Regions from separate parts of the Pseudomonas sp. 1L-C-7-B-C1 genome, predicted to be linked through region 2. Evidence: predicted binding sites of a transcription regulator. Region 2 holds the regulator's gene; each other region holds the start of a gene.
The links. The regulator sigma-54, encoded in region 2, starts transcription at its own class of promoters, with help from an activator protein. The targets are predictions, from matches to a motif close to ANTGGCATNNANNTTGCTNT.
Positions count from the first base shown of each region.

Region 1: the regulator sigma-54 is predicted to act here: its motif matches at 2,821-2,840, upstream of AC0Z8Z_RS05145 (circularly permuted type 2 ATP-grasp protein).
Region 3: the regulator sigma-54 is predicted to act here: its motif matches at 4,598-4,617, upstream of nirB (nitrite reductase large subunit NirB).

Region 1 is NZ_JBXAWH010000002.1:416,806-424,634, reverse strand. It holds gene AC0Z8Z_RS05160 (LTA synthase family protein) at 1-1,425, shown strand, start outside; gene AC0Z8Z_RS05155 (hypothetical protein) at 1,594-1,830, shown strand; gene AC0Z8Z_RS05150 (ribonuclease E inhibitor RraB) at 2,080-2,418, shown strand; gene AC0Z8Z_RS05145 (circularly permuted type 2 ATP-grasp protein) at 2,874-4,283, shown strand; gene AC0Z8Z_RS05140 (alpha-E domain-containing protein) at 4,296-5,255, shown strand; gene AC0Z8Z_RS05135 (transglutaminase family protein) at 5,252-6,103, shown strand; gene AC0Z8Z_RS05130 (acetyl-CoA C-acetyltransferase) at 6,889-7,829, shown strand, end outside.
Region 2 is NZ_JBXAWH010000001.1:468,653-476,481, forward strand. It holds gene lptB (LPS export ABC transporter ATP-binding protein) at 1-285, shown strand, start outside; gene AC0Z8Z_RS02125 (RNA polymerase factor sigma-54) at 475-1,968, shown strand; gene hpf (ribosome hibernation-promoting factor, HPF/YfiA family) at 2,045-2,353, shown strand; gene ptsN (PTS IIA-like nitrogen regulatory protein PtsN) at 2,366-2,830, shown strand; gene rapZ (RNase adapter RapZ) at 2,833-3,690, shown strand; gene AC0Z8Z_RS02145 (HPr family phosphocarrier protein) at 3,707-3,979, shown strand; gene AC0Z8Z_RS02150 (sensor domain-containing diguanylate cyclase) at 4,025-5,554, shown strand; gene AC0Z8Z_RS02155 (PA2169 family four-helix-bundle protein) at 5,598-6,071, opposite strand; gene AC0Z8Z_RS02160 (DUF3820 family protein) at 6,304-6,567, shown strand; gene AC0Z8Z_RS02165 (aminotransferase class V-fold PLP-dependent enzyme) at 6,596-7,801, shown strand.
Region 3 is NZ_JBXAWH010000005.1:340,902-348,730, forward strand. It holds gene bamJ (BamJ family beta-barrel-assembly machinery protein) at 1-241, opposite strand, end outside; gene AC0Z8Z_RS10775 (bifunctional nitrate reductase/sulfite reductase flavoprotein subunit alpha) at 434-4,240, opposite strand; gene nirB (nitrite reductase large subunit NirB) at 4,835-7,396, shown strand; gene nirD (nitrite reductase small subunit NirD) at 7,393-7,779, shown strand.

The DNA.
Region 1 (7,829 bases), on a different contig from region 2:
GGCCCGCCGCTGCGTTGGGGCGATGCTTACACCACTGAATCCAACTTCGCCAACACCCTGGGCCTGAATGGCACGTTGACGCTGATCGCGGCGGCCAAGAGCCGGATGTCCGAGGACCGTGACAACATCTGGAAAGCGACCCTGCCTCAGGCCGAAGCCCAGCAGATCGTCCGCGACATGCTGCTGACCGCCAACGACAAGCTGATCGATCCAGAAAAAGCTGCGGTGCGTCGCGATTTCACGCCACCGGCGGCCAACACGCTGCCGATCAAGAACGTCGTCGTGATCCTGATGGAGAGCTTCGCCGGTCATTCCGTGGGCGCGCTGGGTGATGAATCAAACATCACGCCTTACTTCGACAAACTGTCCCAGGAAGGTCTGCTGTTCGATCGTTTCTTCTCCAACGGTACGCACACCCATCAGGGCATGTTCGCGACCATGGCGTGCTTCCCGAACCTGCCGGGCTTCGAATACCTGATGCAGACGCCGGAAGGCAGTCACAAGCTGTCCGGTCTGCCGCAGCTGCTCAGCGCGCGCAAGTATGACGACGTTTACGTCTACAACGGTGACTTCGCCTGGGATAACCAGTCCGGCTTCTTCAGCAACCAGGGCATGACCAACTTCATTGGCCGCAATGACTTCGTGAATCCGGTGTTCTCGGATCCGACCTGGGGTGTGTCCGACCAGGACATGTTCGACCGTGGCGCCGAAGAACTGAAAGCCCGCGAAGCCAAAGGCAAGCCGTTCTATGCCTTACTGCAAACCCTGTCCAACCACACGCCGTACGCACTGCCGGCCAATCTGCCGGTCGAGCGCGTGACCGGGCATGGCACACTGGATGAACACCTCACCGCCATGCGTTATTCGGACTGGGCGCTGGGTCAATTCTTCGAGAAGGCCAAGAAAGAGCCGTACTACAAGGACACGCTGTTTGTGGTCGTCGGTGACCACGGCTTCGGCAACAACGAGCAGATCACCGAGATGGACCTGGGCCGCTTCAACGTGCCGATGCTGATGATCGCCCCGGGCCTGCAAGACAAGTTCGGCAAGCGCAGCAGCATCGTCGGCACGCAGATCGACATCGTGCCGACCATCATGGGCCGCCTGGGTGGGGACACCGTGCACCAGTGCTGGGGCCGCGACCTGCTCAATCTGCCGGCGGGAGACGAGGGCTTCGGTGTGATCAAGCCATCGGGCAGCGAGCAGACCGTGGCGCTGGTCACCGGTAACCGGATCCTGATCGAACCCAAGGAAATGGAGCCGAAGGTGTACAGCTACGAGTTGGGCAGAAAGCCCCATGCCGAGCTGATGCCGAACGCGCCGGACGTCGCCGAGTTGCGCAAGAAGCTCGACAGCTTCCTGCAGACCGCGACCAGGAGCCTGCTGGACAACACGGCAGGGGTCAAAGACGCCAAGCCACAATAACGGCAGCCACATGAAAAAACGCCCCGACACCGGGGCGTTTTTTTTGCCGCGCATAATGAGTTGAAGCTATGAAGGTCCGGCGTGCGCTGACGATTCGGGTTGAACGTCGTTGCGCCGCAAGGGTCAAGATCAACAGGCTGTAGTCAGGCCTTTACTGAGGAGACATTGATGAAAGTGTGGACTATTTCGTTTCTGGACAAAGACGGTGTGCAGCAAACCCTCGATCTTGAATCCGATCACCGTCCCAGTGAAGAAGAGGCTGCGCAGCAACTCCGTCCGATCCTGTTTCCGGTCGCCAGTGATCTTGATCTGATCGACCTCGACGGTCGCACTGCCGAGCCCACCGTGAAGACACTCAAAGAGCAGAACGCGGTACAGATCATCTCCATCGTCGAGGCTTCGTAAGAAGCCTGCATTTCACGGCATCCTGCCAATTGGCAACGCGCTATCAATGGGCGTACTCTGCCAGCGAGGTCGGTGATGCATCTACCCGAGTCCGCTCGCGTACGTATGCCCGTTTTGTAAAGCGCACCGGCCTTGTCAGCGACATGCTTGAGTCCCGGGCGGCAGATGACCTGCCGCTACACGCCTCGCCATCGAGGGGTGTTTCGGGATAGTTGAAACTCTATCTATCGTTGCATAGGAGGACGTTTCATGAGCACAGCCTATCAAGAAGACGTCAGCAGCCATGTTCTGCGCTGCATGAAAGAAGGCGGTTTCGACTTCGCACGCATTCACCCCATTGAGTTCTATGCCACCTTTCCGGATGAGGACCGGGCGCGTCAGGCTGCGGAAAAATTTCGTGGCGAGTCAGTCAATGTCCAGCTCAATGCACTGGAAGACGGTGCCTGGCACCTGGAACTGAGCAAAGTGATGTACGCCACCTACGACGGGATAGGCGATTTCGAGCAGGATTTCCAGACCGCGATTGTCGGTCTGGACGGGGAGGTCGAAGGCTGGGGCGTCAAACAGGTACTCCAGCGCCTTCATTGACATTGAGGCGCTGAAGCCATTGCGCCGATCTTCAAACGCTGTCTCCCGGCTCCACGACAAAAGTGGGGCGGGAGATGCACCGAGCTGAATCACAAGCAAAAAAAAGCCGCTCTCTTGGGAGCGGCGGAAAGGGAATATCGGTTGTCTGCAGCGATGCTGCGAATAAGGTTTTGTAGCCAATCGCCCTGTGTAATCCGGCGGGTTGGTCTGCGGTATGGGGCAATTATGCTGAGCTCACGTACCGGGCGGAAATGAACTCTGGCTATGCGCGCGATAGTTTTTCCAAGCGCGGGACGCTTCGCCATGGAGCGTCAGGTAACAGGTCAGGGCGCATCGCGCACAGGAATGGTGCGGGCGCTCCGGCTGTTTAAATCAACCCGTTGATTTTCAAGCGTTTATGCCGATGGCACGGGCCTTGCGAAGGCTCTGGTGTCCATGGTGACAAGGAGTACGGCATGATCCGCACCTTTTATGACGAGATGTACGATGCGGGCGGCATAGTCCGTCCGCATTATCGGGAATTCGCCCGCTGGCTGGGCGAAGCGCCGCCTGAGTTGCTCGCACAGCGCCGGCGTGAGGCCGATTTGTTGTTTCATCGCGCCGGGATCACGTTCACGCTGTACGGCGACGAGCAGGGCACCGAGCGGCTCATCCCCTTCGATACGATTCCGCGCAGTATCCCGGCCAGCGAATGGCGGGTGGTGGAGCGCGGTTGCATTCAGCGCGTCAAGGCGCTGAACATGTTTCTCGCTGACCTCTATCATGAGCAGCGCATCATCAAGGCCGGGATCATTCCCGCCGAACAGGTCCTCGCCAATGAGCAATACCAGTTGGCGATGCAGGGCCTGAATCTTCATCGCGACCTGTATTCGCATATCTCCGGCGTCGATCTGGTGCGTGATGGCGATGGCACGTATTACGTGCTCGAAGACAACCTGCGCACCCCCAGCGGCGTGAGCTACATGCTCGAAGACCGCAAGATGATGATGCGGCTGTTCCCCGAGCTGTTCGCCGCGCAACGCATCGCGCCCATCGATCACTACCCGAATCTGCTGCTGGACACCCTGAAGAGCTCGAGTCCGCTGGATAACCCCAGCGTCGTCGTGCTGACTCCCGGGCGCTTTAACAGCGCGTTTTTCGAACATGCGTTTCTGGCCCGGGAAATGGGCGTCGAACTGGTCGAAGGCGCCGATCTGTTCGTGCGCGATGACCGCGTCTTCATGCGCACCACGGACGGGCCAAAAGCGGTCGACGTGATTTACCGCAGGCTCGACGACGCATTCCTTGATCCGCTGGCGTTCAATCCGGATTCGATGCTCGGGGTGCCGGGCCTGCTGGCCGCCTACCGCTCCGGCAATGTTGTGCTGGCCAATGCCATCGGCACCGGCGTGGCGGACGACAAGTCGGTCTACCCCTTCGTGACCGACATGATCCGTTTCTACCTCGACGAAGAGCCGATCCTCAAGAACGTGCCGACCTGGCAGTGCCGCAAGCCCGAAGAGCTGTCCCACGTGCTCGCCAACCTGGGCGATCTGGTGGTCAAGGAAACCCAGGGCTCTGGCGGTTACGGCATGCTCGTCGGTCCCGCCGCCACTGCGGCCGAAATCGAGTCGTTCCGGGCGCGGCTCAAGGCCAAGCCCCACGCGTACATCGCCCAGCCGACCTTGTGCCTGTCGACCTGTCCGACCTTCGTCGAGAACGGCATCGCCCCACGCCACATCGACCTTCGCCCGTTCGTCCTGGCTGGCCGCGAAACCCGTGTAGTGCCCGGCGGTCTCACGCGCGTTGCCCTGCGCGAAGGCTCGCTGGTGGTGAATTCGTCGCAGGGTGGCGGAACCAAGGACACCTGGGTGGTCGAGGATTAAGGATGCCTGCCAATGCTAAGTAGAACTGCCTCGGATTTATATTGGATGTCGCGGTACCTGGAGCGCGCCGAAAACCTCGCCCGGATGCTCGACGTCAGTTACTCGCTGTCGCTGATGCCACAGGACGGACGCGGGGATGGCCTCAATGAAATCGCCATGCCACTGCTGATCACCGGAACCCTGGACGATTACCTGGAGCGCCACGGCGACCTGCACGCCGAGCGCTTGCTGCACTTTTTCGCGCTGGACGCCGAAAACCCGGCCAGCATCTTCAGCTGTCTGGGTGCGGCGCGGGCCAGTGCCCATGCGGTGCGTGGGCGTATTACGGCGGACATGTGGGAAAACATCAACGCCACGTATCTGGAAATTCGCGGCATCGCCGAACAGGGGTTGAGCCGCTACGGGATGAGCCGTTTCTGTGAGTGGGTCAAGGAGCGTTCGCACCTGTTCCGCGGCGCCACCTACGGCACCATCATGCGCAACGACGCCTTCCGTTTCATTCGTCTGGGCACCTTCATCGAGCGCGCTGACAACACCCTGCGCATGCTCGATGCGCGTTATGAAATGCTCGAATTGCGCGGCCCGTCCGCCAACGCGGCGGCAGACAGTTCCGCCGCCGGCTATTACCAATGGAGTGCGCTGTTGCGCGCGTTGTCCTCGTTCGAGGCGTACACGGAAGTCTACCGCGATGCACCGGGTGCCCGTCAGGTCGCTGAATTGCTGCTGTTGCGTGCGGACATTCCGCGCTCATTGCGTGCGTGTCTGGAGGAGCTGGACATCATTCTCGCCAGTCTGCCCGGGGCCAATGGCCGTCCCGCCCAGCGTCTGGCCGCCGAGCTGGACGCTCGCCTGCGCTACACCGGCATCGACGAGATCCTCGATGAAGGCCTGCATGAGTGGTTGAACGAATTCATCCCTCTTCTGGCCCAACTGGGTAGCGTCATTCACACTTCTTACCTGGAGGCTGCATGAGACTCTCAATTAGCCACGAGACCACCTATCACTACGACGATCAGGTCCGCGCCAGCATCCAGTATTTGCGTCTGACTCCCCATGACAGCGAGCGCCAGCAGGTGCTGAGCTGGCAATTGGCATTGCCGCGCCCGGTGCGTGCTCAGATCGATCCCTTCGGCAACATTCTCCACGTCCTGACCCTGGACGAACCCCATGAAGCCATCGTCATTGGCGCGCGTGGGCAGGTCGAGATCGACGAGAAGCGCGAGGCGGAACATGAAAGCCAGTCTGCATTGCCGTTCCTGCGCTTTACCCGCCTGACCGAGGCCGACGAAGCGATTCGCGCCTTTGCCATCGCGCAGACCCACAAGCGCACCGACCGCACCGCGCTGATCGATATGATGCACGCGCTCAACGAGCACATCACCTACACGCCAGGCTCGACCGCCGTCGACACGAGCGCCGCGCAAGCGTTCGCCAATCGCGTCGGCGTATGTCAGGACCACACCCATGCGTTTCTGGCCTGCGCCCGCAGTCTGGGGGTGCCGGCGCGCTATGTGTCGGGTTATCTCTGCAGTGACAGCAGCGAGCATCTGTCCAGCCATGCGTGGGCGGAAGCGTGGATTGACGACGCCTGGTACAGCTTCGACGTGACCAATCAATTAGCGATCCCGGAGCGGCATCTGAAGCTCGCCGTGGGCCTGGATTATCTGGACGCCTGCCCGGTGCGCGGCATGCGCCGTGGTGGTGGTTGCGAGCAGATGCACGCCAAGGTGGTGGTGTCGCCCTCGGCGCCGATCGCTATTCCTGCGGCTGCGAAAGAGCCAGCGCCAGCGCCGATGATTCAGGTGCAACGCCAGGGCTGATCAACCCGTAGCGGTCGAGCGTTCAGAAGAACGCTCGGCGGCCATCAGCCGAACGGCGCGCTACTCGGTGCGCCTGAATGCCACCCCCAAAATCCCAAAACTTCGCGAGTCCAATACGCGATACCCGCACGGCCGCCGGTGACCTTCAGGACAAAGGCAAGTCGGGGGTCGGGGCTGCGCTTGCAAGCGGCAGGATGCTCAGCCAAACAGGCGGGTCATGTTGGGCAGGATGAGCAGCAGCGTAGTGGCGAAAACAATTAATCCAGCCTGGCGTATTTTCGAGCGTTTGAACTTGAACATAGTGGATGCCTTTCTTGTTATTCCTGAGCGACAGAAACCCATGGGCCTTGGGTATGACCAAAGCGAGGGTTGGCAAAGGTGAGGCAAAAGAGCAGGTGCCCCGATCAGCAGATCGCAAGCGGCAGGCGCTGGGTGAATCGTTTTTGTTGTAGCGCCACTGCTACTGACTAAACCTTAGAGCCCACGTGCTGTGCGGCTTAGATCGTTAAGGATTAACCCACTCGATTTTTATTGCTTTACCACATTTGGCGAATAGCTATCACTCAGATATTCGCTTGCTAGACACCTGCGTACCAAACCGCCCTGGTTCAATAGCGCGCTACCGTTCGTCAGAGTCCGAAACTTCCCACAACCAGCTACCCTGTTAACCGATCAGGCGAAAGAACGCGCTCTGTGATACCGCTTGTGATAGACAGTGCTCCCATGACAGTTCGACTGTCGATCGCGCCTATAAAAAGACAGTTCATCGGGTTAACGAGGACAGGATGACCGAAGCGTTTATTTACGATGCCTTGCGCACGCCGCGGGGCAGGGGCAAGCCGGATGGCGCCTTGTACAGCGTCAAACCGGTGGATCTGGTGGCGGGGCTGCTGAAAGAACTGCAAGTGCGCAATCACCTCGACACCCACCACGTCGATGACATTGTACTGGGCTGCGTGACGCCTATCGGCGATCAAGGCGCCGATATTGCCAAAACCGCAGCGCTGGTCGCCGATTGGGCCGGCAGCGTGGCCGGGGTTCAGGTCAACCGGTTTTGCGCATCCGGGCTTGAGGCAGTGAATCTGGGGGCGATGAAGATCCGCTCCGGGTTCGAGGATCTGGTGGTGGTCGGCGGCGTGGAATCGATGTCGCGGGTGCCGATGGGCAGTGACGGCGGCGCCTGGATGCTGGACCCGCAAACCAGTCTGCACGCTCACTACACACCCCAGGGGATCGGCGCCGACCTGATCGCAACCCTTGAAGGCTTCAGCCGCGATGACGTGGATATGTTCGCTGTGCAATCCCAGCACAAAGCGGCGCTGGCGCGGGAGCGGGGCGCATTCCGCCGTTCGCTGGTGCCGGTCAGGGACCAGAATGGCCTGCTCTTGCTCGACCATGACGAGTTCATCCGCCCCGACACGACACGGGAGGCGTTGGGCAAACTGCGCCCCAGTTTTGAGGCGATCGGCAAAATGGGCTATGACGCCACGGCGCTGCGCGTTTACAGCCACGTTGAGCGCATTGAGCACGTGCACACGCCGGGCAACAGCTCCGGCATCGTCGATGGCGCCGCCTTGATGCTGCTCGGCACCGCGCAAAAAGGTCAGGCGCTGGGGCTGCGGCCCCGGGCCCGCATTGTGATGACGGCGGTGACCAGCACCGATCCGACCATCATGCTCACAGGTCCCGCGCCCGCTACGCGCAAAGCCCTGGCGCGAGCGGGGCT
Region 2 (7,829 bases):
ATTGCACGCGCCCTTGCCACTTCGCCGAAATTCATTCTGCTCGACGAACCGTTTGCCGGTGTTGACCCTATTTCCGTAGGCGACATCAAGCAGATCATTCACCACCTCAAGGCCAAAGGGATCGGCGTGCTGATCACTGACCACAACGTGCGTGAAACGCTGGATATCTGCGAAACCGCCTACATCGTCAACGATGGCCAGCTGATTGCCGAAGGCGACGCCGAGTCCATCCTGGCCAACCAGTTGGTCAAGGAAGTGTATCTGGGTCACGAGTTCCGCCTGTAACCGCAGTGATGACATGAGGTCGTGCGCCCTCCCATAACGGATGCCATCGCCGACCTCGTTTTTTAATTGTCATCACACTCTAGGCAAACCCTCCAGCTTCAGGCATATAATTTGCTTAAGTTGGCGCCCTCGGCGCCCTGGTAGTAAATGGCGCGCAGTGCGCCGGCGAATAAGGTGTTAAGCCCTGCCATGAAACCTTCGCTAGTCTTGAGAATGGGCCAGCAGCTGACGATGACACCTCAGCTGCAACAGGCAATCCGCTTGCTTCAGTTGTCGACGCTGGATCTCCAACAGGAAATTCAGGAGGCGCTGGAGTCGAACCCGATGCTGGAACGGCAGGAGGAAGGCGACGATTTCGACAACGCCGACCCCTTGGCCGATAACGTAGAGCAAAAGCCCAACGCTGACGTTCAGGAACCCACTTATCAGGAGTCGGCGCCTACCGTCGACAATCTGGATGAGGGTGACTGGAACGAGCGCATCCCCAACGAACTGCCGGTCGACACGGCGTGGGAAGACGTCTATCAGACCAGCGCCAGCAGCCTGCCCAGCAATGATGATGACGAGTGGGATTTCACCACCCGCACCTCCGTTGGCGAGAGCCTGCAAAGCCACCTGCTCTGGCAGCTCAACCTGGCGCCGATGTCGGACACCGATCGCCTGATCGCCGTGACCCTGATCGACTGCATCAACAACCAGGGCTACCTCGACGAAACACTCGACGAATTGCTCGACGCGTTCGATCCCGAGCTCGATATCGAGCTGGACGAAATCGAAGCCGTTCTGCACCGCATCCAGCAGTTCGAGCCTGCGGGCATCGGCGCTCGCAACCTGAGCGAATGCCTGCTGCTGCAACTTCGCCAGTTGCCGGCCAAAACCAAGTGGCTGGCAGAAGCGCAGAAGCTGGTCAGCGAGTACATCGATCTGTTGGGCAGCCGCGACTACGCGCAACTGATGCGCCGCATGAAGCTCAAGGAAGACGACCTGCGCCAGGTCATCGAGCTGGTCCAGAGCCTCAACCCGCGCCCGGGCTCGCAGATCGAATCCAGCGAACCCGAATACGTCGTACCTGACGTCATCGTGCGCAAGGACAACGAGCGCTGGTTGGTGGAGCTGAACCAGGAATCCGTGCCGCGCCTGCGGGTCAATCCGCAATATGCAGGCTTTGTGCGTCGCGCCGATACCAGTGCCGACAACACGTTCATGCGCAATCAACTGCAAGAGGCGCGCTGGTTCATCAAGAGCCTGCAGAGCCGCAACGAGACGCTGATGAAGGTGGCCACGCAGATCGTCGAACACCAGCGCGGCTTTCTGGAGTACGGCGACGAGGCCATGAAGCCGCTGGTTCTGCATGACATTGCTGAAGCGGTTGGCATGCACGAATCGACGATTTCCCGGGTGACCACGCAGAAGTTCATGCACACGCCGCGCGGGATCTACGAGCTCAAATATTTCTTTTCCAGCCACGTCAGCACCTCGGAAGGCGGCGAATGCTCGTCCACGGCGATTCGCGCGATCATCAAAAAACTGGTCGCTGCGGAAAATCAGAAAAAGCCGTTGAGTGACAGCAAGATCGCTGGTTTACTGGAAGCACAAGGCATTCAAGTGGCCCGTCGCACAGTCGCCAAGTACCGCGAATCCCTCGGGATCTCGCCGTCCAGCGAACGCAAGCGACTGATGTAAAGGTCACACGTCAAAGCGTTCCAGTGGCAGGCATCACGCCTGCCTCTTAATGCACTGGCAACGAAGGAGAAGCTGTATGCAAGTCAACATCAGTGGACACCAGCTGGAAGTGACTGAACCTCTGCGTACCTACATCGGCGAGAAACTCGCCCGATTGGAGCGCCACTTTGACAAGATCACGAATGTGCAGGTCACCATGGAGGTCGAGAAGCTCAAGCAGAAAATCGAAGCCACCTTGCACGTTCCTGGCGCTGAAGTGGTTGCCAACGCCGAACACGACGACATGTATGCAGCCATTGACCTGCTTGCCGACAAGCTTGACCGCCAACTCAAAAAACATAAGGAAAAACAGCAAAGTCTGCTGCAAGGCGCGACTGCTCGCTGACACTCCCCACCCATGATCCGACTTGAAAATATCCTGACCCCTGGCCGTTCACTCGTGAACGTGCCAGGCGGCAGCAAAAAAGCCGTACTCCAAAGCATCGCCAAAATGATCGGCACGCAAGTGCCTGATCTGGATGAGCAGGTCGTGTTTGAAAGCCTCATTGCCCGTGAAAAGCTCGGTTCCACCGGATTCGGTAATGGCATCGCCATTCCCCACTGTCGGCTGAAGGGCTGTTCAACGCCTGTTAGCGCCGTACTCCATCTGGAAAAGCCCATCGATTTCGACGCCATCGACGGCGCACCGGTTGACCTGCTGTTTGTGCTGCTGGTCCCGGAAGCGGCCACTGATGCTCATCTGGAACTCCTGCGCCAGATCGCCAGCATGCTCGACCGTGACGATGCGCGTAAGCGCCTGCGCGGCGCCAAAACCGACGAAGAGCTCTACAACGTCGTGCTCGACGTCCAGAACGGTCACTGACCATGCGCATGATCATCGTCAGCGGCCGCTCCGGCTCCGGCAAGAGCACGGCCCTTGATGTCCTTGAAGACAGCGGTTTCTACTGCGTCGACAATCTGCCTGCCGGCCTGCTACCGGAGCTGGCCGAACGCGCGCTGATCAACAGCGAACTGGCTGAGCCGCTGCTAGCGGTCTCGATCGACGCACGCAACCTGCCCAGTCACCTGACGCGATTTCCGCGCATGCTCGCCGAGGTGCGCGCCCGGCACATCCAGTGCGACGTGCTGTTCCTCGATGCAGATGAACCTACCCTGCTCAAGCGTTTTTCCGAGACCCGTCGCCGTCATCCGCTGAGCACGGCGACGCGCTCGCTGGCCGAAGCGATCCGTGACGAGAAAACCCTGCTGGGTCCGATCATCGATCTGGCTGATCTGACGGTCGACACCACGCACCTGAATCTCTATCAGTTGCGCGACATCCTCAAATTGCGCCTGCTGAACAAACCCGAGCCGGGCACTGCCTTCCTCATCGAATCCTTTGGCTTCAAGCGTGGCATGCCCGTTGACGCCGATCTGGTGTTCGACGTGCGCTGCCTGCCGAACCCGTACTGGAAGCCCGAACTGCGTGAGCAGTCGGGCCTCGACAAGCCGGTGGCCGATTACCTCGCCGCTCAACCGGACGTCGAGGAAATGTTCCAGGACATCTTTTCGTACCTCAACAAGTGGTTGCCGCGCTTCGCCGCCAGCAATCGCGCCTACGTCACGATTGCCATTGGCTGCACCGGCGGACACCACCGCTCTGTCTACCTGACTGAACGTCTGGGTCAGGTGCTGCAGCAATCGCTCAAGAATGTTCAGGTCCGCCACCGCGACCTAAGCTGAAAGGACCTCCCTCGCGATGCCCGCTCTAGAAATCACCATCATCAACAAGCTGGGTCTGCACGCCCGGGCCGCCGCCAAATTCGTGGGTGTCGCCGGCAAGTACCCGTGTCAGATCAGGGTCGGCCGCACGCCGGAAACCATGGTCGATGGCAAAAGCATCATGGCCGTCATGATGCTCGCCGCCGGCAAGGGCACCCTGATCCACCTGGCCACCGAAGGTGACGAAGCCGATGCCGCCCTGGCCGGGCTGGTAGAACTGATCAACAACAAGTTTGACGAAGGCGAATAAGCCTTACCGCTGCACGACGCTTTCCTTCCCCGTCAGAGATGATCGATGCCACTGACAGCCATGCCTCCATTAGCGCGAGGGATCAGATCAGGGTCCGAGAAGATGCTGATGCTGGGCAGCGCCCTGGCGGTGGGAGCCATCCTGGCCATCGTCACCTGGTTATTGTTTCGGGAGCTGGGCACCGCCAACGAAGCCGCCGTGCGCTCGGCGAACAACGTGGTTCAGTTGATCGATGCGGATGTGCAGCGTAACGCCGAGTTGTACGACACCTCTCTTCAGGGCCTGATCGCTGCATGGCGACGACCCGATGTCATGACGATTTCGCCGGAGTTACGGCAGTTGGTGCTGTTCGACCGGGCTACGGCCGCGCCCTACAAGGGCGATCTGGTGCTGCTCGATGAGACCGGGCGCATCGTCGCCGATTCCACTTCTCTGACGCCTCGGCTGGACAACTTTTCCGATCGGCCAGGCTTTCAAAAACACCGGGAGAGCAGCTCGCTGGCGCTGGTGGTAGATGGACCGTTCCTGTCGCGCTGGGGCTTCAAGGACCTGTGCATCAGTTTCAGTCGGCGTCTCCCCTCCGACACCGGCCAGTTCGTCGGCATCGCCAGTGCATCAATGCGCCTGTCGTATTTTAACCAGCTGTTTCGCACGCTGGACATCGGCCCCACCAGCACCGTCAACTTGCTCAGCGCAGATGGCGTGCTGCTCGCCCGCCAACCCGATGAAAACAATCGCACCTTTGTCGGCCAGAACTTCAGTATGCGCCCCAACTTCAAACGCATCCTGGACGAGGTCAACGGCAGCTTTGCCGCCGTGTCCGAACTCGACGGCGCCAAGCGGCTGTACACGTTCTCACGGGTCGGGGATCTGCCATTGATCGTCGTGGTCGCTCAATCCCAAGATGATGTCTACGCCGTGTGGAAGCGCAATGCCCTGCTTGTGGCGGGCGCCACCGGTTTGCTGTGTATCGGCATCCTTTCGCTGTCGTGGCTGTTGGGTCGCCAACTGCGCCTGCGCCAGAACGCCGAGCGCGAACTGGCTGGCCTGGCGTCCACTGATGGGCTGACGGGTTTGGCCAATCGCCGCAAGCTGGATCAGGCGCTCGCCCAGGAATGGGCGCGCGGAATACGGTCAGGGCGACCTTTGGCACTCCTGATGATCGACGTAGACCACTTCAAGGCGTTCAATGACCGCCATGGGCATCATGGCGGCGACGTCGCCTTGCGCAGTGTTGCCCAGACGCTGGCTGCCAGCATTCGCAGGCCGGGTGACCTGGCCGCGCGCTACGGCGGTGAGGAATTCATGGTAGTGCTACCGGAGACCGACAAGGCAGGTGCCTGCGTTATCGCAGAAAAGCTGCGTCTGGCAATCGAAGCGCTGCCGCCGTTCGCCAATGACACAGCGCCCATCACCGTGAGCATCGGCGTCGCCACGCATCTGCCGGTGACCCACGACTTGCCAGGGGCGCTGTTTCAAGCCGCTGACCGGGCTCTGTACCGCGCCAAAAGAAATGGCAGAAATCGGGTAGAAGTCGGAGCGTACGACCCGCCTTCCACCGAACTGCAGACATAAAAAAACGCCAGACTGGCTGGCGTTTTTTCGAACCTACTGCAAATTACTTGTTGGCAGCACGAACGGTGTCACGCAGGGCTTTGACCTTGTCGTGGTTCGCTTGCACGCCCTGCAGCTGACGCTGGATCAGGGTGGTCACATTGACTGGCAGTTTCTTCTCAGTCGCTTCCTGTGCGGCTTTTTTGTAAGCCTTCAGGGCTTGGTCTTCGCCCCTTTCGACTTCGTTCAGGACCGCTTCGTCGTTCTTGCCGCTCAAAGCGCTTTTCAGGTTGACCCAAAGACGGTGTGCGCCGCCAGCGATGCTGGACGAATCTTCTGGGTTACCGCCCAGAGCACGGACTTCAGCCTGAAGTTCGGCGACGGAAGTCTTGCAGCCGGAAGAACGCGAAAGCAGGTAAGCCTTGATTTCCGGGTTCTTGGCGTCTTCAGCGGCAGTGTGAAAACCTTTCTCACCGTCAATGCTGGTCTCGATCAAGTCATTCAGAATAGAGATGGCTTCTTTGTTGATATCCGACATTTTGCGGTTCCTTTCTGGCAGGTTTATCAAAGGTTTAGTTAATGAAACACTCGATAGAGGGGATATTGCATTGTGCATGCCAGCTTTTTACGGCAGGAAATAACTATATTTTTCAATGGGTTAACAATATCAAGCGACAGTTGCGCCGCGCTTTATGCATGATCTGTGTGTTTGAGCAATTGCAGAATGCACGTATCTTTCAGGTTCACTCGAACGGATAAGCGGTTTCTGAATGAATCCAGAAAAACTCAAGCTGTTGGTCACCCGCGACATGCCGTTCGGCAAGTATCAAGGTCGGTTGCTGGCAGATCTGCCTGGGGACTACCTGAACTGGTTCGCCCGCCAGGGATTTCCCGCCGGGGAACTGGGCAGCCTGCTGGCACTCATGCACGAGATTGATCACAACGGTCTCTCGGCACTGCTGGACCCCCTGCGCACCCGACCTCGCGAGCCTTTGCGTCCAGGTCCCTCAAAAGCCCCGATACGCTTCAACTAAACGTCCATTGATAAAAGCGAGCCGCGTGATGAACAGCACTGCATACGCAATAACGGATTTGGCGGATGAACAGGCTCGGGACGAAGGGTTCTGGCAGCAGGTCGCGGCGCAGTACGACGTGGAGCCTGGGCCGGTCAATTTCGAATACGGCTATTTTGGCCGCATGACCCGCGCGGCACTCAAGGATTACGAGCAGAACCTCGCTTACGTCAATCGCAGCAACTCGGTCTACGTGCGGCAGAAGTTCGATACCGACGACAGCGAGATCATTCGCGCCGACCTTGCCGATCTGCTGAACGTACCCGTCCGCGAAGTCGCCCTCACCCGTTCCGCCTCGGAGTCGGTGCAAGCGCTGATTCGCAACTACAACGGGCTCGTGGCAGGCGACCAGGTGCTGGTCAGCGACCTGGATTACAACAGCGTACAGACCGGCATGCGCTGGCTGGCGAAAAACCGTGGCGTGGAAGTGATTGAGGTCACTCATCAGCACCCTGCGAGCCATGATGCGCTGCTGCAAACTTACCGCGACGCCTTTGCCGCACATCCACGGCTCAAGCTGGTGGCGCTGACTTACGTCACCCACCGGACCGGGCTGGTAATGCCGGTGAAGGCCATCGCCGAGCTGGCCAACGCCCACGGCATCGAGGTCATTCTGGATGGCGCCCATGCCTTGGGCCTGCTGGATTTCGAACTGGCTGACCTTGGCGTGTCGTTCGCCGGCTTCAACCTGCAGAAATGGATTGGCGCGCCGCTGAGCCTGGGCTTCATTTATGTGAAGCAGGACCGCCTGAGCGCCATCGATCCCGACATGGCAGACGAGCGCTACGGTGCGGACGACATCCTTGGGCGCGTGCCTTACGGGACGCCGAATATTCCGGCATTGATGACCCTGCCCAAAGTATTCGCCGAGCATCGCGCCATGGGCGGCGCACCGGCCAAAGGCGCACGTTTGGCCTACCTGCGAGACCTGTGGGTGACTCAAGCGCGCACCATCGATGGCATCGACGTGTTGACCCCAGACGACCCCAGGCTTTATTGCGGCATCACGTCTTTCCGGTTCAGCCGTCACGCGGATCAGGAACTCATGGTCAAGCGACTGCTCGATGAGTACGGTATTTTTGCGGTGACGCGGGAAGGCGCGGCCTGCGGGACGTGTATTCGTATCACGCCGGGATTCACCACGTCGGCAAAGGACGTTGACCAGTTGGTGGCAGCACTCCGGGCGCTGGCTTAGGCTCTGCTCCCGAGTGGCTGCGCCGGAT
Region 3 (7,829 bases), on a different contig from region 2:
ACTCTTCGTCTTTGAGCTTCTGCTCTTTCTTGCCAACGGCGTCTTCGATACCCAGCGCTACCGCTTTGGAATCCAGATCGTCCATGCCTTCCTGAGCCAGGCTTTTGCCCATGTTCAGGCCGATACCGTAAGAGGCTTTCTGGGCCGGGGTTTTCAGCTCAACGGTGCTGGCTTGCTTGTCACAGCCCGCGAGTACCAGACCGACCAGGGCAATCGCCGCTGCCAACCGATGCTGTTTCATTCTGTTTCCTTGTTCATGCGCCAATAGGGCAAACGAGTAAAGCCGCGAGCTTATCAGGCTGCCGCGATCAATGGCTACCGGCATGAGAGGGAGAAAAGGCAGATAAGTTCAGGTATCCAAAGGTTTTCTTGTTTGATCGAGAAATCCGTTCAGTTACGGTTCAGCCGCCAACCGCAGAGTGAGTGAACGGGGCTAATACACGTCCCGCAGGTAGCGCTTTTGCTCGGTCAGACAGCGCAACTGTTCGGCCGCTTTTTCCAGGCTGACGCCGCCCTGTTCGCTGATCACACGACGCAGCGCCTGATCGACATCCCGCGCCATCCGCGAAGCATCACCGCAGATGTACAGGTGCGCACCCTCCTCCAGCCAGCGCCAGAGTTCAGCGCCCTGCTCCTGTATGCGCTGCTGAACGTAGATCTTCTCCGCCTGATCCCGCGAAAACGCCAGGCTCAGCCGGGTCAGCAGGCCGTCCTGCTGCAGGCCTTGCAGTTCGTCGCGGTAGTAAAAGTCGGTGGCCTGATGCTGCTCGCCGAAGAACAGCCAGTTACGACCCCGGTCGCCGCGGGCGCGCCGCTCCTGTAGAAACGCCCGGAACGGCGCCACCCCGGTGCCTGGGCCGATCATGATCATCGGCACATCTCCATCCAGCGGAGGGCGAAAATACCGCGTGGGTTGCAGGAAAATTGGCACCTTGCAATCGCCCGCACGATCCGCCAGGAAGGTCGATGAAACGCCTTTGCGCAGGCCGAAGCGCACGGCGGAAACCGTCAGGTGGACTTCATCGGGATGCGCCTTGGCGCTCGACGAGATCGAATAAAGCCGGGGCTGCAGCGGTTTGAGATGGTCAAGCCATTCCTCCGCAGAGCAGGCGATGGGGAACTCGCGCAACACGTCGGTCAACTGTCGGCCCCACAACCAGTCCTTCAGCTCGCTTTTGAACGGCTCGGTCAGGAGTGTTTTCAGGTCGTTGCTGCCGTTTCGCTCGGCGATGAATGCCAAGGTGTCTGCGCCAGGTCGCGCGATTTCGAATTGCTCGGCCAACGCCTGACCCAGCGGCACGTCGCTAGCCTTCACGCCACGCACCGGTTGGTCGGTATTCAGGCCCGTGAGCTTGAGCAGCTCATCGACCAGCTCGGGGCAATTGCGCGGCCAGACCCCCAAGGCATCGCCCGCTTCATAGGTCATCCCCGAGTCCTCAAGGCTCAGCCCCAGTTGCCGCGTGTCCTTGGCGGCACCGTGCCCATTCAGTCGCCGATTGAGCGACAAACGCGCGTGATGGGGCTGTGTTCTTGAAGGCTGGTTCCCACAAAGCTGCGCTTCATCGCTGATCGACGGGGTAGGAAGATTCAGCGACAGCGCCTGCTGCAACCCGGTGAACCAGCTGTCTGCGTGGGCTTGGTAATCGCCATCGCAATCGATTCTGGGGAGCAGTGCCGAAGCGCCCAGCTGTTGCAGGCGCTGGTCAAGGTTCTTGCCGTGCTGGCAAAAGCGGTCGTAACTCGAATCACCGAGCGCCAGAACGGCGTAGCGCAGCGACTCTAGACGCTCGTGCCGAGCAGCCAGTATTTGCCAGAATCGTTTCCCGTTGTCGGGAGATTCGCCATCGCCAAACGTGCTACTGATCAGCGCGACGTTCTGCAGCTGGTCCAGACGCTCGAAAGAAAAACTGTCCATCGCCGCCACCTGAACCGGCACACCGGCAGTTTTCAACTGGTCGCCGAACTGCCGGGCCAACGCTTCGGCATTCCCGGTCTGGGATGCCCAAAGCAGGGTCAACTGCGGCGCATGGTCAGGTGCAATCTCGTTCTCGGTCTCGGCTGGGGGCAAATCGAGGAAGCGATGCCCGATCAGCTCGACCTTGCGCAAGGCGACTGCACAGCACTTGAATTCGGGTTGCCGGGAAATCGGGTCGACGGCGTCGTTGGTCACGGCGTTGATCGCCAGTTTTTCGCCGTACACGTCATTCCAGTGAAAGGGCGCGAAGCAGTTGCCCGGCAGCACGCGATCGCTGATCACCGCAGGCAACACCGCCAGCCCCCGCGCAGAACGGATTTCGACGCCATTGCCTTCGCGGATCCCCAGCGCAAGGGCATCGTCGGGGTGCAGTTCGACGAAAGGGCGGGCATTCAGCGCGTTCAGTGTCGGCACTTTCCCGGTCTTGGTCAGGGTGTGCCATTGATGCTGCAGGCGGCCGGTGTTGAGCACCATGGGAAATGCATCGTTAGGCAGTTCAGCCGGCGCTATGTGCGGGCGTGGGAAAAATACCGCTTTGCCGTTTGCGGTGGGAAAGATAATCGGCCGCCGTGGCGTGACGCCTTCCTTGACTGGGCCCGCACCGCTATCGCTGAGGTAGCGAATCGGACTGCGCACGGTCTCGTCATCTGGCGCGCACGGCCATTGCAAAGACTGATCCCGCAGCCGCCCATAGCTGGCGCCGCGAATGTCGTAGCCCGTGGCGGGGTTCCAGGCCTGTTTGATTTCTTCGAACACCTCCTCTGCCGAGGCGTAACTGAAGGCGTCGGCGAAGCCCATTTCACAGGCGACGCTGGCGATGATCTGCCAGTCGGGCAAGGCCTGCCCCGGCGCATCGACGGCTTTCTGCGTCAAATTGAGGGTGCGTTCGGAGTTGATCATCACCCCTTCCGCCTCGGCCCAGAGCGCGCCCGGCAAAAGGATGTCGGCGTAGCGATTGGTTTCGGTGTCGAGGAAGGCGTCTTGGGTGATGACCAGCTCAGCGGCCTTCAAGGCGTCAATGACCGTGGTGCGGTTGGCGACGCTGGCCACCGGGTTGGTGCAGATGATCCAGCAGGCCTTGATCACGCCGTCGCGCATCTGTTCGAAGAGGTCGATGGTGCCGCCACCGGGCGGGTGCGGAATGCTGCCCTCGGGGATGCGCCAGAGGTCTTCGATGAAGCGGCGGTCGGCGTCCACCAACACCGAGCGCTGTCCGGGAAGTCCCGGGCCCATGTAGCCCATTTCCCTTCCGCCCATGGCATTCGGTTGGCCGGTCAGGGAAAACGGACCGCTGCCGGACCGACAGATCGCCCCGGTCGCCAAGTGCAAGTTGCACAACGCATTGGTGTTCCAGGTGCCGTGGGTGCTCTGGTTCAGGCCCATGGTCCAGCAACTCATCCACTCCTGCGCCGCGCCGATCATCCGCGCGGCTTGACGGATTTCTGCTTCGCCCAGGCCGGTGATCTGCGCGACGTAAGCCGGCGTGTACTCGGCGAGGAACTCGGGCATGACGTCCCAGCCCTGGGTGAACGAGGCGATGAAGTCGGCGTCGGTGTCGCCGTTCTCCACCAGAAGATGCAACAGGCCGTTGAGCAGCGCGAGGTCGGTACCGGGTTTGATTTGCAGGAACAGCCCGGCCTTGTCGGCGGTGGCGCTGCGCCGGGGGTCGACGACGATCAGCTTCGCCCCGGCCTTGACCCGGTCCATCATGCGCAGGAACAGGATCGGGTGACAGTCGGCCATATTCGCGCCGATCACGAAAAACAGATCGGCCTTGTCGAAATCATCGTAGGACCCAGGCGGGCCGTCCGCGCCCAACGAGAGCTTGTAGCCGCTGCCCGCGCTGGCCATGCACAGCCGCGAGTTGGACTCGATATTGGCGGTGCGCACAAAACCTTTGGCGAGTTTGTTGGCCAGGTATTGCGCCTCCAGGGACATCTGCCCCGAGACGTAGAACGCCAGTGCGCAAGGGCCATCGCGATCCAGAATCCCACGCAAGCGCCGGGCGGTTTCGCTGATCGCTGCGTCCATGTCAGCGCGCACAGGCTCGTGACTGCGCTGATGGCGGATGTACGCGGACTCCATCCGCCCCGACTCGGCAATCGCCTGGCCGCAGGTAGTGCCTTTGGTGCACAGACGGCCGAAATTGCTCGGGTGAGTCTTGTCGCCGACCACCTTGATGACTCGGTTGTCCTCGACCTGCAGGACGATGCCGCAACCGACACCACAATAAGGACACACGCTCTTTACGCTGCTGCTCGCCATATTCCGTTTCCTGAAAGCAAAAAAAGACGCCCTGTTCTCATCCGTTGGAAAACGGAGAGCACACGGCGCCTTTGTCGTGAATATGGCAATCGGCGTTGATTGCCTGTGGACACGGTGTTGCAAACGACAGGCCAGCCTGGCCGGAAGACGTGCAGCGGACGGTTTCGGGCGAATTCTGCTCACACGATCAAAGGGCGTTGAGCTTCACAGTGGGGCGCACCAGGGTAAATCGCACCCTTTTCGAGCCGGAACCGTTCGCTATTGAGGGCGATGAGATCGGCTTACGATCACGCTTCTGGCCCGTCAAACCTGCGCGTCTGGCGAGGACGAAAGGCGTCCGACACCTGGACATTCTCCACTGGCACAGCCATTGCTACGTCCCTTATCAAGTCCAGCCTGAACACCCGGTTGGCAGCCCTGGCCGGTCAACGCAGACCGCCAGCCGTCCACGGCATCGGGCTCATCAGGTTGGCGTCGACACTGTGGTCGGGCGGCAACCCTTAAAAGAACAGGCAAAGGCGCCTGGAACCGAGAGGTTCCGGGCGCCTTTTTTTTGCTTTCGAAAAACCTGATTGGCCTTGGCCGGGACTCGATATGACCACCACAGTCGCCCCACTCAACGACGTCCAAACCCTGATCGTCATCGGCAACGGCATGGTGGGTCACCACTGCGTCGAGCAGTTGATCGCCGCCGGCGCCCTTGAGCGCTATCGCATTCATGTGTTCGGCGAGGAAGGCCAGCGCGCCTACGACCGCGTGCATCTGTCCGAATACTTTGGCGGTCGCGACGCCGAGTCACTGGCGATGAGCGCTGCTTCTTTATATGAGCAGACCGGGCTTGCGCTGCACCTGGGTGTGCCGGTGCTGGAAATCGACCGGGTGCGGCGCGAAGTGATCACCGCCAAGGGCCGCTTTGGTTACGACAAGCTGGTGCTGGCGACGGGCTCCTACCCTTTCGTGCCGCCCATCGAAGGCGCTGAAGGCCATTCGCGACTGGTCTACCGCACGCTGGATGACCTCGACACCATTCGCGCCGCGGCCAGTCAGGCGAAACGCGGCGTGGTGGTCGGGGGCGGGCTGCTGGGGCTGGAAGCGGCCAACGCGCTGAAGTCACTGGGACTGGAAGCCCACGTGGTGGAATTTGCACCGCGCCTGATGCCAGTGCAGCTGGATGACCACGGCGGCGCCGCCCTGAAGGCGCGCATCGAAGCGCTGGGGGTTGGCGTGCATCTGTCCCGCGCGACGCAATCCATCAGCGCGGGTGAGGAATACCGCTACCGGATGAATTTCGCCGGCGATGAATTCCTGGAAACCGACCTGATCGTTTTCTCCGCCGGCATTCGTCCGCAAGACGCCCTCGCCCGCCAGTGTGAGCTGGCGCTGGGCCCCCGCGGCGGCATCGCCATCGACGAACATTGCCGCACCAGCGACGCCGACATTTTCGCCATCGGCGAGTGCGCGGCCTGGAACGGCAGCGTCTTCGGCCTCGTCGCGCCGGGTTATCAAATGGCCCGCAACGTCGCGGCGCAATTGTGCGATCTGGACGCCGAGCCGTTCTTCGGGGCGGACATGTCGACCAAGCTCAAACTGCTCGGCGTCGACGTCGGCTCCATCGGCGACGCTCATGGTGCGTTGGCGGGTGCGCGCAGTTACCGGTTTATCGACGAGGCCACCGGCAGCTATCGGCGCCTGGTGGTGTCCGCCGATGGCAAACAGGTGCTCGGTGCGGTGCTGGTGGGCGACAACAGCTATTACGACACCCTGCTGCAATACGCGCAGAACGGCATCAAGCTGCCCGCCGATCCTTCGAGCCTGATCCTGCCCCGTAGCGACGGCGCGCCGACCCTTGGCGCTGACGCCCTGCCCGCCACGGCAACCATTTGCTCATGCCATAACGTGAGCAAGGCGTCGATCTGTTCCGCAATCGACGGCGGCTGCACCGATCTTGCCGGGCTCAAGGCCTGCACCAAGGCGGCCACCGGTTGCGGCGGTTGTGCAGCGCTGCTGAAAAGCGTGTTCGAGCACGAACTGATTGCCCGCGGCGTCACCGTCGATAAAAGCCTGTGCGAGCACTTCGCGTTCACGCGTCAGGAGCTGTACGCCTTCGCCCGCGTTGAAAACATTGAAAGCTTCGACGAGATGCTTGCCCGCCACGGCAAAGGTCATCTGGGTTGCGACATCTGCAAACCCACCGTCGGCTCGATCCTCGCCTCGTGCTGGAACCGGCCGATCATGGACCCGTCGCTGGTGCCGCTGCAGGACACCAACGACACCTTCATGGCCAACATGCAGAAGAACGGCACGTACTCAGTGGTGCCGCGCATCCCGGCGGGTGAAATCACCGCGGACGGCTTGATCGCCATCGGCGCGGTCGCGAAGAAATACGACCTGTACACCAAGATCACCGGCGGCCAGCGCATTGACCTGTTCGGCGCGCAGTTGCACGAGCTGCCGGACATCTGGGCCGAGCTGATCGCTGCCGGATTCGAGACCGGCCATGCCTACGGCAAATCGACACGGACGGTGAAGTCCTGTGTCGGCAGCACCTGGTGCCGTTACGGCGTTCAGGACAGTGTGCAAATGGCGCTCAACATCGAGGACCGCTACAAAGGCCTGCGCTCGCCGCACAAGCTGAAGTTCGCGGTGTCCGGCTGCACCCGTGAATGCGCTGAAGCCCAGAGCAAGGACATCGGCGTGATCGCCACGGAGAACGGCTGGAATCTGTACGTATGCGGCAACGGTGGCATGCGCCCGCGCCACGCCGAGCTGTTCGCCACCGATCTGGACGACGAGACGCTAATTCGCTACATCGACCGCGTGCTGATGTTTTACATCCGCACCGCTGACAAGTTGCAGCGGACGTCGGTCTGGCGCGAGTCCCTTGAAGGCGGGCTGGATTTTCTGAAAGCGGTGGTGATCGAGGACAGCCTTGGGCTCGCTGCCGAACTGGAGGCGCAGATGCAGTTGGTGGTAGACCGTTATGAATGCGAGTGGGCGAACGCGCTGAAGAGCCCGGAGAAGCTCAAGCGTTTCCGTACGTTCGTCAATGACAAGGGCGCTGACCCGGACATTCATTTCGTCAAGGAGCGCAGCCAGCGTCGTCCGGCTCGCGCTGAAGAGTTGAATCTGATTGCCGCTGTGGAGGTTGCACGATGAGCCAGGTCGATGCTGCAGTAATGGAGATGCCGAAGACTCAGGTGTGGCGCGCGGTGTGTGCGCGCGAGGATCTGGTGCTGAATTCCGGCGTGGTTGCGTTGGTCGGCACTGCGCAGGTGGCGTTGTTTTATGTGGCGTCCATTGGTGGCGCGCCGCAGGTGTTTGCGGTGGACAATCGTGATCCGGTCACGGGGGTGAATGTGATTGGTCGGGGGTTGATCGGCAGTTTGGGCGGGGATCTTGTGATCGCTTCGCCTTTATATAAGCAGCATTACCGACTCAAGGACGGTACGTGTCTGGAGGATGCGGCACTGCGGCTGCGGATTTGGCCGGTGCGGCTGGTGGGCGATGTTGTGGAGGTAGATGTCAGCGGCGTTGCTTAGTCCGCGAAGATCAAGTGCGCCTGCCTAACGGCAGACATTTCGCCTTCGGC